3 regions of the Candidatus Pantoea soli genome follow, and region 2 is predicted to be linked to each of the others. Evidence: predicted binding sites of a transcription regulator. Region 2 holds the regulator's gene; each other region holds the start of a gene.
What was found. The regulator CRP, encoded in region 2, controls carbon source genes, mostly activating them, when cyclic AMP is high. The targets are predictions, from matches to a motif close to ATGTGANNNNNNTCACAT.
Positions count from the first base shown of each region.

Region 1: a site for CRP is predicted at 1,257-1,274, ahead of adhE (bifunctional acetaldehyde-CoA/alcohol dehydrogenase). Genes of this name have one in related genera too.
Region 3: a site for CRP is predicted at 1,598-1,615, ahead of D8B20_RS03610 (CdaR family transcriptional regulator). Genes of this name have one in related genera too.

Region 1 covers NZ_CP032702.1:2,004,387-2,007,670, forward strand. The annotation lists gene D8B20_RS09295 (YchE family NAAT transporter) at 380-1,027, opposite strand; gene adhE (bifunctional acetaldehyde-CoA/alcohol dehydrogenase) at 1,460-3,284, shown strand, end outside.
Region 2 covers NZ_CP032702.1:3,424,634-3,427,917, forward strand. The annotation lists gene D8B20_RS15915 (phosphoribulokinase) at 1-2, shown strand, start outside; gene D8B20_RS15920 (OsmC family protein) at 72-476, opposite strand; gene crp (cAMP-activated global transcriptional regulator CRP) at 780-1,412, shown strand; gene D8B20_RS15930 (YccS/YhfK family putative transporter) at 1,471-3,284, shown strand, end outside.
Region 3 covers NZ_CP032702.1:801,847-805,130, forward strand. The annotation lists gene degP (serine endoprotease DegP) at 80-1,519, shown strand; gene D8B20_RS03610 (CdaR family transcriptional regulator) at 1,711-2,868, shown strand; gene D8B20_RS03615 (DUF3461 family protein) at 2,908-3,284, opposite strand, start outside.

The DNA of each region.
Region 1 (3,284 bases), 1.4 Mb from region 2:
ACAGCCTGAATTATTGATTATCATTCTGTTTTTGATAGATAAATTGTGATTTATGCGCGTTATTTGCGCGCCTTTCAACAATTCTGGCAACTTTTACAGCATTCACTGCAATCGCGCAAAATGGCCGTAGCATGCATTGGCTCAGGATTAAAAAACCCTGTTCGATGCTGGAATGAAGAAATTATGCAGAGAGAAATACTGTGATAATTATCACATATTATCGGGATGCTATACGAGGCTGGTCTGCGGTCAGTAGCGAAGGTTATAACCGGCGATGTTTATTAAGCTGGCTGAATAAAAACACCAAAATAGTGCAACCCGCCGATGCAATGCACTATTTTGGTTCATTTTAATGTTTCACGCTGAAAAATAACGCGGCTTAATTTACCAGGCCCGGAAACAGCGCTTTAATGCCGGTGACAACAAATTCAATGCCCAGCGCCATCAGCAATAACCCCATGATACGGGTAATGACGTTAATCCCGGTCTGACCCAGCACCCGCACCATTAAAGGCGCAGCGCGAAACAGCAGCCAGCAGCAGAAGGCGAATACTGCAATGGCCACGCTAAAACCCAGCAGGTTAAGCCAGCTGTGATAACGGGAACTCCAGACGATGGTTGAGCTGATGGCACCCGGTCCGGCCATCAGCGGCAATGCGAGCGGCACCACGCCAATGCTTTCCCGGATAGCGGTTTCTGATTTTTCCTGTTTGTTCTGCTTATCCTCACCGAGTTTGCCGCTGATCATCGACATCGCGATAGTAACAACCAGAATGCCGCCGGCAATGCGGAAAGAATCAATCGAAATGCCAAACAGATGCAGAATGCCGTCGCCAAGAAACAGCGAGGTCCACAGAATGATGGCCACGGCAAGATTGGCTGTCAGGTTGGTTTTATTACGCTCTGCCACTGCCTGATAGCTGGTCATGCTGATAAACACCGGAATGATACCTACCGGATTTACCAGGGCGAATAAACCGACAAAAAACTTAATATAGCCGGACAGGTCAAGTAGCACAGGGGTCAAAATGGGCTCCAGAAGATGGCGTTCAAAACGCGCTTAATGTAGTGCATTAGCCTGCCGGAAAACCAGAGGTGAACACAGAAATATCTGCTGCTTTAGCGGTAAAGTCTGGTTCATCTCTCTGATATGGCCGGACAGTTATCGCATCGTGACTACGTGGTTAACGCGCTGCAAAACGCCCTGCTAACTTTACTTGCAAAAGTCAGAGCTGAAAGGTGTCAGCCCGGATCTGATTTGATCTGCATCAAAATTGACCTCTCCGCACAGGGGTAGTCTATCCCCATCAACCCGTGAAACAGCCACCTTTCAGGGCCAAACCCTTTTAGTAAGCAGCGGCGGCGCGGGCCAGCCTGGCGAAAATATAGCCAGCCCGGCGCTATACTTCAACCTTCAGGCTTGCTTACTAAAAGAGTTTAACTTCCTCAGGAGAGTACCATGGCCGTTACTAATGTTGCCGAACTGAACGCACTGGTCGAACGTGTCAAACAGGCACAGCGTGAATATGCCAGTTTTAGTCAGGAACAGGTGGATACCATTTTCCGTGCAGCCGCGCTTGCCGCAGCCGATGCCCGTATCCCGCTTGCCAAAATGGCGGTTGCCGAATCCGGCATGGGCATTGTTGAAGACAAGGTTATCAAAAACCATTTCGCCTCTGAATACATCTACAACGCGTATAAAGATGAAAAAACCTGTGGCGTGCTGGAAACTGACGACACCTTTGGTACCATCACCATCGCTGAACCGATTGGCCTGATTTGCGGCATTGTGCCGACCACTAACCCGACTTCCACCGCGATTTTTAAAGCGCTCATCAGCCTGAAAACCCGCAACGGTATTATTTTCTCCCCTCATCCGCGCGCCAAAGATGCCACCAATAAAGCGGCGGACATTGTGCTGCAGGCGGCTATCGCCGCCGGTGCCCCAAAAGATATTATCGGCTGGATTGATGCCCCCTCTGTCGAGCTGTCCAATCAGCTGATGCATCATCCGGATATCAACCTGATTCTGGCGACCGGCGGACCGGGCATGGTGAAAGCGGCTTACAGCTCAGGTAAACCGGCAATTGGTGTCGGTGCCGGGAACACGCCGGTGGTGATTGACGAAACCGCCGATGTGAAGCGTGCCGTGGCATCAATTCTGATGTCTAAAACCTTCGACAACGGCGTCATCTGTGCTTCTGAGCAGTCAGTAATTGTGGTGGATGCCGTTTATGACGCCGTGCGTGAACGTTTTGCCAGCCACGGTGGCTATCTGCTGCGGGGCGAAGAACTCAGGGCCGTGCAGAATATCATTCTGAAAAATGGCGCTCTCAATGCGGCTATCGTCGGGCAACCTGCGTATAAAATTGCCGAGCTGGCAGGCATTAGCGTGCCGGTGAATACCAAGATCCTGATTGGTGAAGTCAACGCAGTGGATGAGTCGGAGCCGTTTGCGCATGAGAAACTATCGCCAACGTTAGCCATGTACCGCGCCACAGACTTCAGCGATGCCGTTAACAAAGCAGAGAAGCTGGTGGCGATGGGCGGCATCGGTCACACCTCCTGCCTCTATACAGACCAGGATAACCAGCGCGAGCGCGTACATGCCTTTGGCGACCGGATGAAAACCGCACGCATCCTGATTAATACCCCGGCTTCGCAGGGCGGCATCGGCGATCTGTATAACTTCAAGCTGGCCCCTTCCCTGACCCTGGGCTGCGGCTCATGGGGCGGCAACTCCATTTCAGAAAACGTCGGGCCAAAACACCTTATCAACAAGAAAACCGTCGCCAAGCGAGCAGAAAATATGTTATGGCACAAACTTCCTAAATCCATCTATTTCCGCCGCGGCTCACTGCCTGTTGCGCTGGAGGAAGTGGCGACAGATGGCGCTAAACGCGCTTTCATCGTCACGGACCGCTTCCTGTTCAACAACGGCTATGCGGACCAGGTGACCCGCGTTCTGAAGGCGCATGGCATTGAAACCGAAGTGTTCTTTGAAGTGGAAGCTGACCCGACGCTGAGCATCGTGCGCAAAGGAGCGGAGCAGATGAACAGCTTTAAGCCAGACGTTATCATCGCCCTCGGCGGCGGTTCGCCGATGGATGCGGCGAAAATCATGTGGGTCATGTATGAACATCCGGAAACGCATTTTGAAGAGCTGGCCCTGCGCTTTATGGACATCCGGAAACGTATCTACAAGTTCCCGAAAATGGGCGTGAAGGCCCGTATGGTGGCGATCACAACCACCTCCGGTACCGGTTCGGAAGTCACGCCGTTTG
Region 2 (3,284 bases):
GACCGCCGGGGTGGCGATGCCTGACGCAGGGTGACGTATTGCGCGTCGGGCATCGCACCGCGGCCGCTGGCTTACAACGCCTTCACTTCATAACTGTGGGTGATTTCCACGCCTTTACCCAGCATGATCGCCACCGAGCAGTACTTCTCAGCCGAGAGATCCACTGCGCGTGCCACTGCCTTATCGCTCAGCGCATGACCGCTGACGATAAAATGCAGGTTAATGTGTGTAAAAATGCGTGGCGCTTCTTCGCGCCGTTCCGAGGTGAGTTTCACCTCGCAGTCCGCCACGTCGTTACGCCCTTTCTGCAGGATTGACACCACGTCAATCGCGCTGCAGCCGCCGGCGGCCATCAGCACCATCTCCATCGGGCTGGGTGCTTTGTCGCCGGAATTCCCGTCCATTAATACCTGATGTCCGGATGAGGATTCTCCGAGAAAGGTTAACCCCTCAACCCATTTCACTCGTGCCTGCATATCTTTGTCTCCTGAAGCGGCGGTTTTGCCGCCAGAGTACGCTTTCACCTGGCAAACAGCAATCCGGACGCCTGCCCCTGCCGCTGAAGCGAGACAACACAAGACAGCCTGCAAAAGCTGTGCTACAAACAGAGCTGAAAATATTTTCGTCATTACAGACGAAGGCGGGACGAATCAAAAGCATCGCTTACGAATCCACCCCGAATAATTTTCCCTTACGGGAAACGCTTGACGATTTCACCGCCTGACAGGGAAAACTGCCCCCTGTGTTTTGGGCACGATTACAACAGAGGATAATAGCGAATGGTTCTCGGCAAACCGCAAACAGACCCTACACTCGAATGGTTCCTGTCCCATTGCCATATTCACAAATATCCATCCAAAAGCACCCTCATCCATCAGGGTGAGAAAGCGGAAACGCTGTACTACATCGTGAAAGGTTCCGTCGCGGTACTGATTAAAGATGAAGAAGGCAAAGAGATGATTCTCTCCTACCTCAACCAGGGAGATTTCATCGGCGAGCTCGGCCTGTTTGAAGAAGGCCAGGAGCGCAGTGCCTGGGTACGTGCGAAGACTGCCTGCGAAGTGGCTGAAATTTCCTACAAAAAATTCCGTCAGCTGATTCAGGTAAACCCGGATATTTTAATGCGCCTGTCGGCGCAGATGGCGCGTCGCCTGCAGGTGACTTCCGAAAAAGTAGGCAACCTTGCCTTCCTGGACGTCACCGGTCGTATCGCGCAAACGCTGCTCAACCTGGCAAAACAGCCCGATGCCATGACCCACCCGGACGGTATGCAAATTAAAATCACCCGTCAGGAAATTGGTCAGATCGTGGGCTGCTCACGCGAAACCGTGGGCCGTATCCTGAAAATGCTGGAAGATCAAAACCTGATCTCCGCACACGGTAAAACTATCGTCGTCTACGGCACCCGCTGATTTCTTCTCACCCACGGCGTAATGGCAACATTGCGCCGTTTTTATTTACGATGAGCTGATGTGGCGTCGAATCATCTATCATCCTGAGGTCAACTACGCGCTGCGGCAAACGCTGGTGCTGTGTCTGCCCGTGGCGCTCGGCTGGCTGGCGGGTGACCTGCAAAAAGGGCTGTTGTTCTCTCTGGTGCCGGCCTGCTGCAACATCGCCGGGCTGGATACCCCGCATAAGCGCTTCTTTAAGCGCCTGATTGTCGGCGGTGCGCTGTTCGCTACCGGCAGCTTTCTGATTCAGTATCTTACCGGGCTTAACGTGCCGCTGCCGCTGATCCTGCTGGTGCTGCCGCTGCTGGTTGGCGTAACCGGCGAAATCAGCCCGCTGCATGGCCGTCTGCTTCCCGGCACGCTGATTGCCGCCATCTTTACGCTCAGCCTCATTGGCCGCATGCCGATTTGGGTTCCACCGCTGCTCTACATTGGCGGCACGCTGTGGTACGGGCTGTTTAACTGGTTCTGGTTCTGGCTGTGGAAAGAGCAGCCGATGCGTGAAACCCTCAGCCTGCTGTATCACGAACTGGCGGATTACTGCGATGCCAAATATACGCTGCTGACCCAGCTGACCGATCCGGAAAAAGCGCTGCCGCCGCTGCTGGCGCGCCAGCAGAAAGCGGTCGATCTCATCACCACCTGTTATCAGCAGATGCACATGCTGTCAGCCAGTCGCGATAACAGCCATAAGCGCCTGACGCGTGCGTTTCAGGTGGCGCTGGATTTGCAGGAGCACATTTCAGTCAGCCTGCACCAGCCGGAAGAGGTGCAAAAACTGGTGGAGCAAAGCCACGCTGAAGCGGTGATTCGCTGGAACGCCCGCATCATCTCGGCGCGCCTGCGCGTGCTGGCCGACGCCATCCTTTACCATCAGTTAACCGGCCGTTTTGAGATGGAGAAGCCGCTCAGCGCACTGGAAAAGATTGCGCGTCAGCATCCGGATAACCCGGTGGGACATTTCTGCCTGTATCACTTCAGCCGCATCGCGCGCGTGCTGCGTACGCAGAAGCCGCTCTACACCCGCGATCTGATGGCCGACCGGCAGCGCCGTCTGCCGCTGCTGCCGGCGCTGCGCAGCTATCTGTCGCTGAAATCTTCAGCGCTGCGCACGGCGGCGCGCTTTGCCGTCATGCTGATGTTTGGCAGCGCGCTGGCGCTGTTCTTCAACATTCCCAAACCCTACTGGATTCTGATGACCATCCTGTTCGTCAGCCAGAATGGCTACAGCGCCACGCGGGTGCGTATTCAGCACCGTGCGCTGGGCACCTTTGCCGGGCTGCTGATTGCCGCGGCCTCGCTGCGGCTGGCGGTGCCGGAATCGATCGCCCTGCTGTTTATGCTGGTGATTACGCTTATCAGCTATCTGGTGACGCGCAAATATTATGGCTGGTCCATGATTGGCTTTACCGTCACGGCGGTGTATTCGCTGCAGCTGCTGTCGCTGAACGGCGCGCAGTTTCTGCTGCCGCGCATGATGGATACGCTGATGGGCTGCCTGATTGCCTTTGCGGGAATGATCTGGCTGTGGCCGCAGTGGCAGAGCGGCCTGCTGCGCCGCAACGCGCATGATGCGCTTGAGGCTTTTCAGGAGGCACTGCGCCTGCTACTGGGCCCGGAGCAGTCACCGCAAAAGCTGGCGGAACAGCGGGTCAAGGTCAATCAAGCGCATAACGCACTGTTCAACTCCCTGAATCAGGCCTCCAGCGAACCCGGTTTTAACGCGCAGTATCTGAAAGATATGCGGCTGTGGGTGACCCACAGCCAGTTCATTGTTGAGCACATCAATGCGATGACGATTCTGGCGCGCGAGCATACCATGCTGACCCC
Region 3 (3,284 bases), 1.1 Mb from region 2:
AACTTCGCGCTAAAAACTGACTCTCATCATCACGACCACAGCAATGGTCAGGCCGTCATTTTCAGAGAGATACAGAAGAATGAAAAAAAGCACCTTAATGTTAAGTGCGCTGACGCTGAGTCTGGGCATGGCATTCAGCCCTGTCACGGTTTTCGCGGCGGAAACAGCGTCGTCCTCCAGTCAGCAGCTGCCCAGCCTGGCACCGATGCTGGAAAAAGTTATGCCGTCGGTTGTCAGCATCAGCGTTGAAGGCAGCACGACGGTAAAAACACCGCGCATGCCGCAGCAGTTCCAGCAATTCTTTGGCGATAACTCCCCCTTCTGTCAGGACGGATCGCCGTTCCAGGGTTCACCGATGTGCCAGGGTGGCGGCGGTGATGGCAGCGATGACGGTGGCGGCGCGCAGAAACAGCAGTTCCGCGCGCTGGGTTCCGGCGTCATTATTAACGCAGACAAAGGCTATGTGGTGACCAATAACCACGTGGTCGATAACGCCACCAAAATTCAGGTTCAGCTGAGCGACGGCCGTCGCTACGACGCCAAAGTTATCGGCAAAGATCCGCAGTCTGACATCGCGCTGATTCAGCTGCAGGATGCGAAGAACCTGACGGCCATCAAAATGGCGGATTCTGACAACCTGCGCGTCGGGGATTATACCGTCGCCATTGGTAACCCTTACGGCCTGGGTGAAACCGTGACCTCGGGGATTGTCTCTGCGCTGGGCCGCAGCGGTCTGAACGTAGAGAACTATGAAAACTTTATTCAGACGGACGCCGCCATCAACCGCGGTAACTCCGGCGGCGCGCTGGTGAACCTGAACGGCGAGCTGATTGGCATTAACACCGCGATTCTGGCGCCGGATGGCGGCAATATCGGTATCGGCTTCGCCATCCCCAGCACAATGGTGAAAAACCTGACGACGCAGATGGTGGAGTACGGTCAGGTGAAACGCGGTGAGCTGGGCATTGTCGGGACAGAACTCAACTCCGAACTGGCGAAAGCGATGAAAGTGGATGCCCAGCGCGGTGCCTTCGTCAGCCAGGTGCTGCCGAACTCGGCGGCGGCAAAAGCCGGCGTCAAACCTGGTGATGTGGTGGTCTCCATGAACGGTAAACCGCTTACCAGCTTCGCCGCGCTGCGTGCTGAGGTTGGTTCACTGCCGGTAGGGACCAAACTGCAGCTGGGGCTGCTGCGTGAAGGCAAACCGGTTAGCGTGACGGTCGAACTGCAGCAGAGCACCAAAGACAAAGTCGCATCGGCGACCATCTATACCGGTATTGAAGGGGCCGATCTGAGCAATGTCGACAGCAACGGTCAGAAAGGCGTACGCGTCGACAGCGTCAAAGCGGGCAGTGCTGCGGCGCGTATTGGTCTGAAGAAAGGCGATGTGATTCACGGCGTCAATCAGCAGCCGGTCGCGAATCTGGGCGAACTGCGCAAAATCCTTGATACCAAACCGTCTGTACTGGCACTCAATGTCCAGCGCGGCGACAGCAGTCTCTATCTACTGATGCAGTAAAAGGCAGCGTGAGGATAACAGGCGAGCTTCGGCTCGCCTTTTTTGTTGCTGCGCGCCGGCTAAACGGCGACACACTGAATGTGACGGTGACCGCAATTCCCGCAATCTTCCGCTTGGTATGTGCAAATGCACAATGCCACGCGCTGAGCGGATGCGTATTCTGAGCATCGGTTCTTTTTCGGGAGTAACGGATGGCCACCTACCATTTCGATGCGCGACTGGCTCAGGATATTGTTGCCCGTACCATGCGAATCATTGACAGCAATGTCAATGTGATGGATGCCCGCGGTCGCATCATCGGCAGTGGCGACCGCGAGCGCATTGGTGAATTGCACGAGGGCGCCCTGCTGGTGCTGTCGCAGGGCAGGGTAGTCGACATCGACGAAGCGGTGGCCAAACATCTGCACGGCGTACGCCCGGGCATCAACCTGCCGCTGCGCATCGACGGCGACATTGTTGGCGTTATTGGCCTGACCGGCCAGCCGGGTGCCCTGCGCCACTACGGCGAGCTGGTGTGCATGACTGCCGAGATGATGCTGGAACAGGCACGTCTGCTGCACATGCTGGCACAGGACAGCCGGCTGCGTGAAGAGCTGGTGCTGAACCTGATTCGCAGCGAAACCCTTTCTCCCGCCCTGAGCGAGTGGGCGCAGCGGCTGGGCATCGATCTCAATCAGCCGCGTGTCGTCGCGGTAGTGGAAGTGGACAGCGGCCAGCTTGGCGTGGACAGCGCCATGTCGGAACTGCAGCAGCTGCAGACGCTGCTCACCACGCCGGATCGCGATAATCTGATTGCTATCGTCTCGCTGACGGAAATGGTGGTACTGAAACCGGCGCTGAATGCACATGGCCGCTACGATCAGGACGATCATCGCCGCCGCGTTGAGCAGCTTCTGCAGCGCATGAAAGAGAGTGGCCAGGTACGGATGCGCATTGCTCTCGGTAACTTTTTCACCGGCCCCGGCAGCCTTGCCCGCTCGTATCGCACGGCGCGTACCACCATGATGGTAGGCAAACAGCGGATGCCGGAGCAGCGCAGCTTTTTTTATCAGGATCTGGTGCTGCCGGTGCTGCTGGATAGCCTGCGCGGCGGCTGGCAGGCCAATGAGCTGGCGCGTCCGCTGGCGAAACTCAAAAGCATGGATAACAACGGCCTGCTGCGCCGTACGCTGGTGGCTTGGTTCAGCCATAACGTTCAGCCCGGTGCCACGGCAAAAGCGCTGTTTATTCACCGCAATACGCTGGAGTATCGTCTTAATCGTATTGCGGAGCTGACCGGCCTGGACCTCGGCAACTTTGACGATCGGCTGCTGCTGTACGTGGCGCTGCAGCTGGATGAGCAGGCATAAAAAAAGCCAGCACAGGCTGGCTTCAGGCAGCAGGCCGGCTTAGCGGCCGTTGCGGGTCAGCTGATCCAGATCGGATTCAATTTCCGCAATTTTGTTCGAGACCACGTTTTCCAGATGGCGCAGGTCAGCGAGGATTTTGCGCTTCAGATCCACTTCCACCTGGTCGCGCTGGCAGATCTGATCCAGTTCATCAATGACGTAACGCAGATTCGGGCTGATCTCCTGGATCTCTTTATATCCCTGGGTGGTATGGTCAGCGACGACAGTTTTGCGCTGACGCGGATATTTGAACTTCACGCTTTTGGCGAAAAATTCACCTTTATCCTTACGGAAGTAGATTTTCAGGATGTCGTTGCTGGCTTCCTGACGCAGGCTGTAACGGTCAATATCTTCAGGATTGCTGATACCTAAGCTTT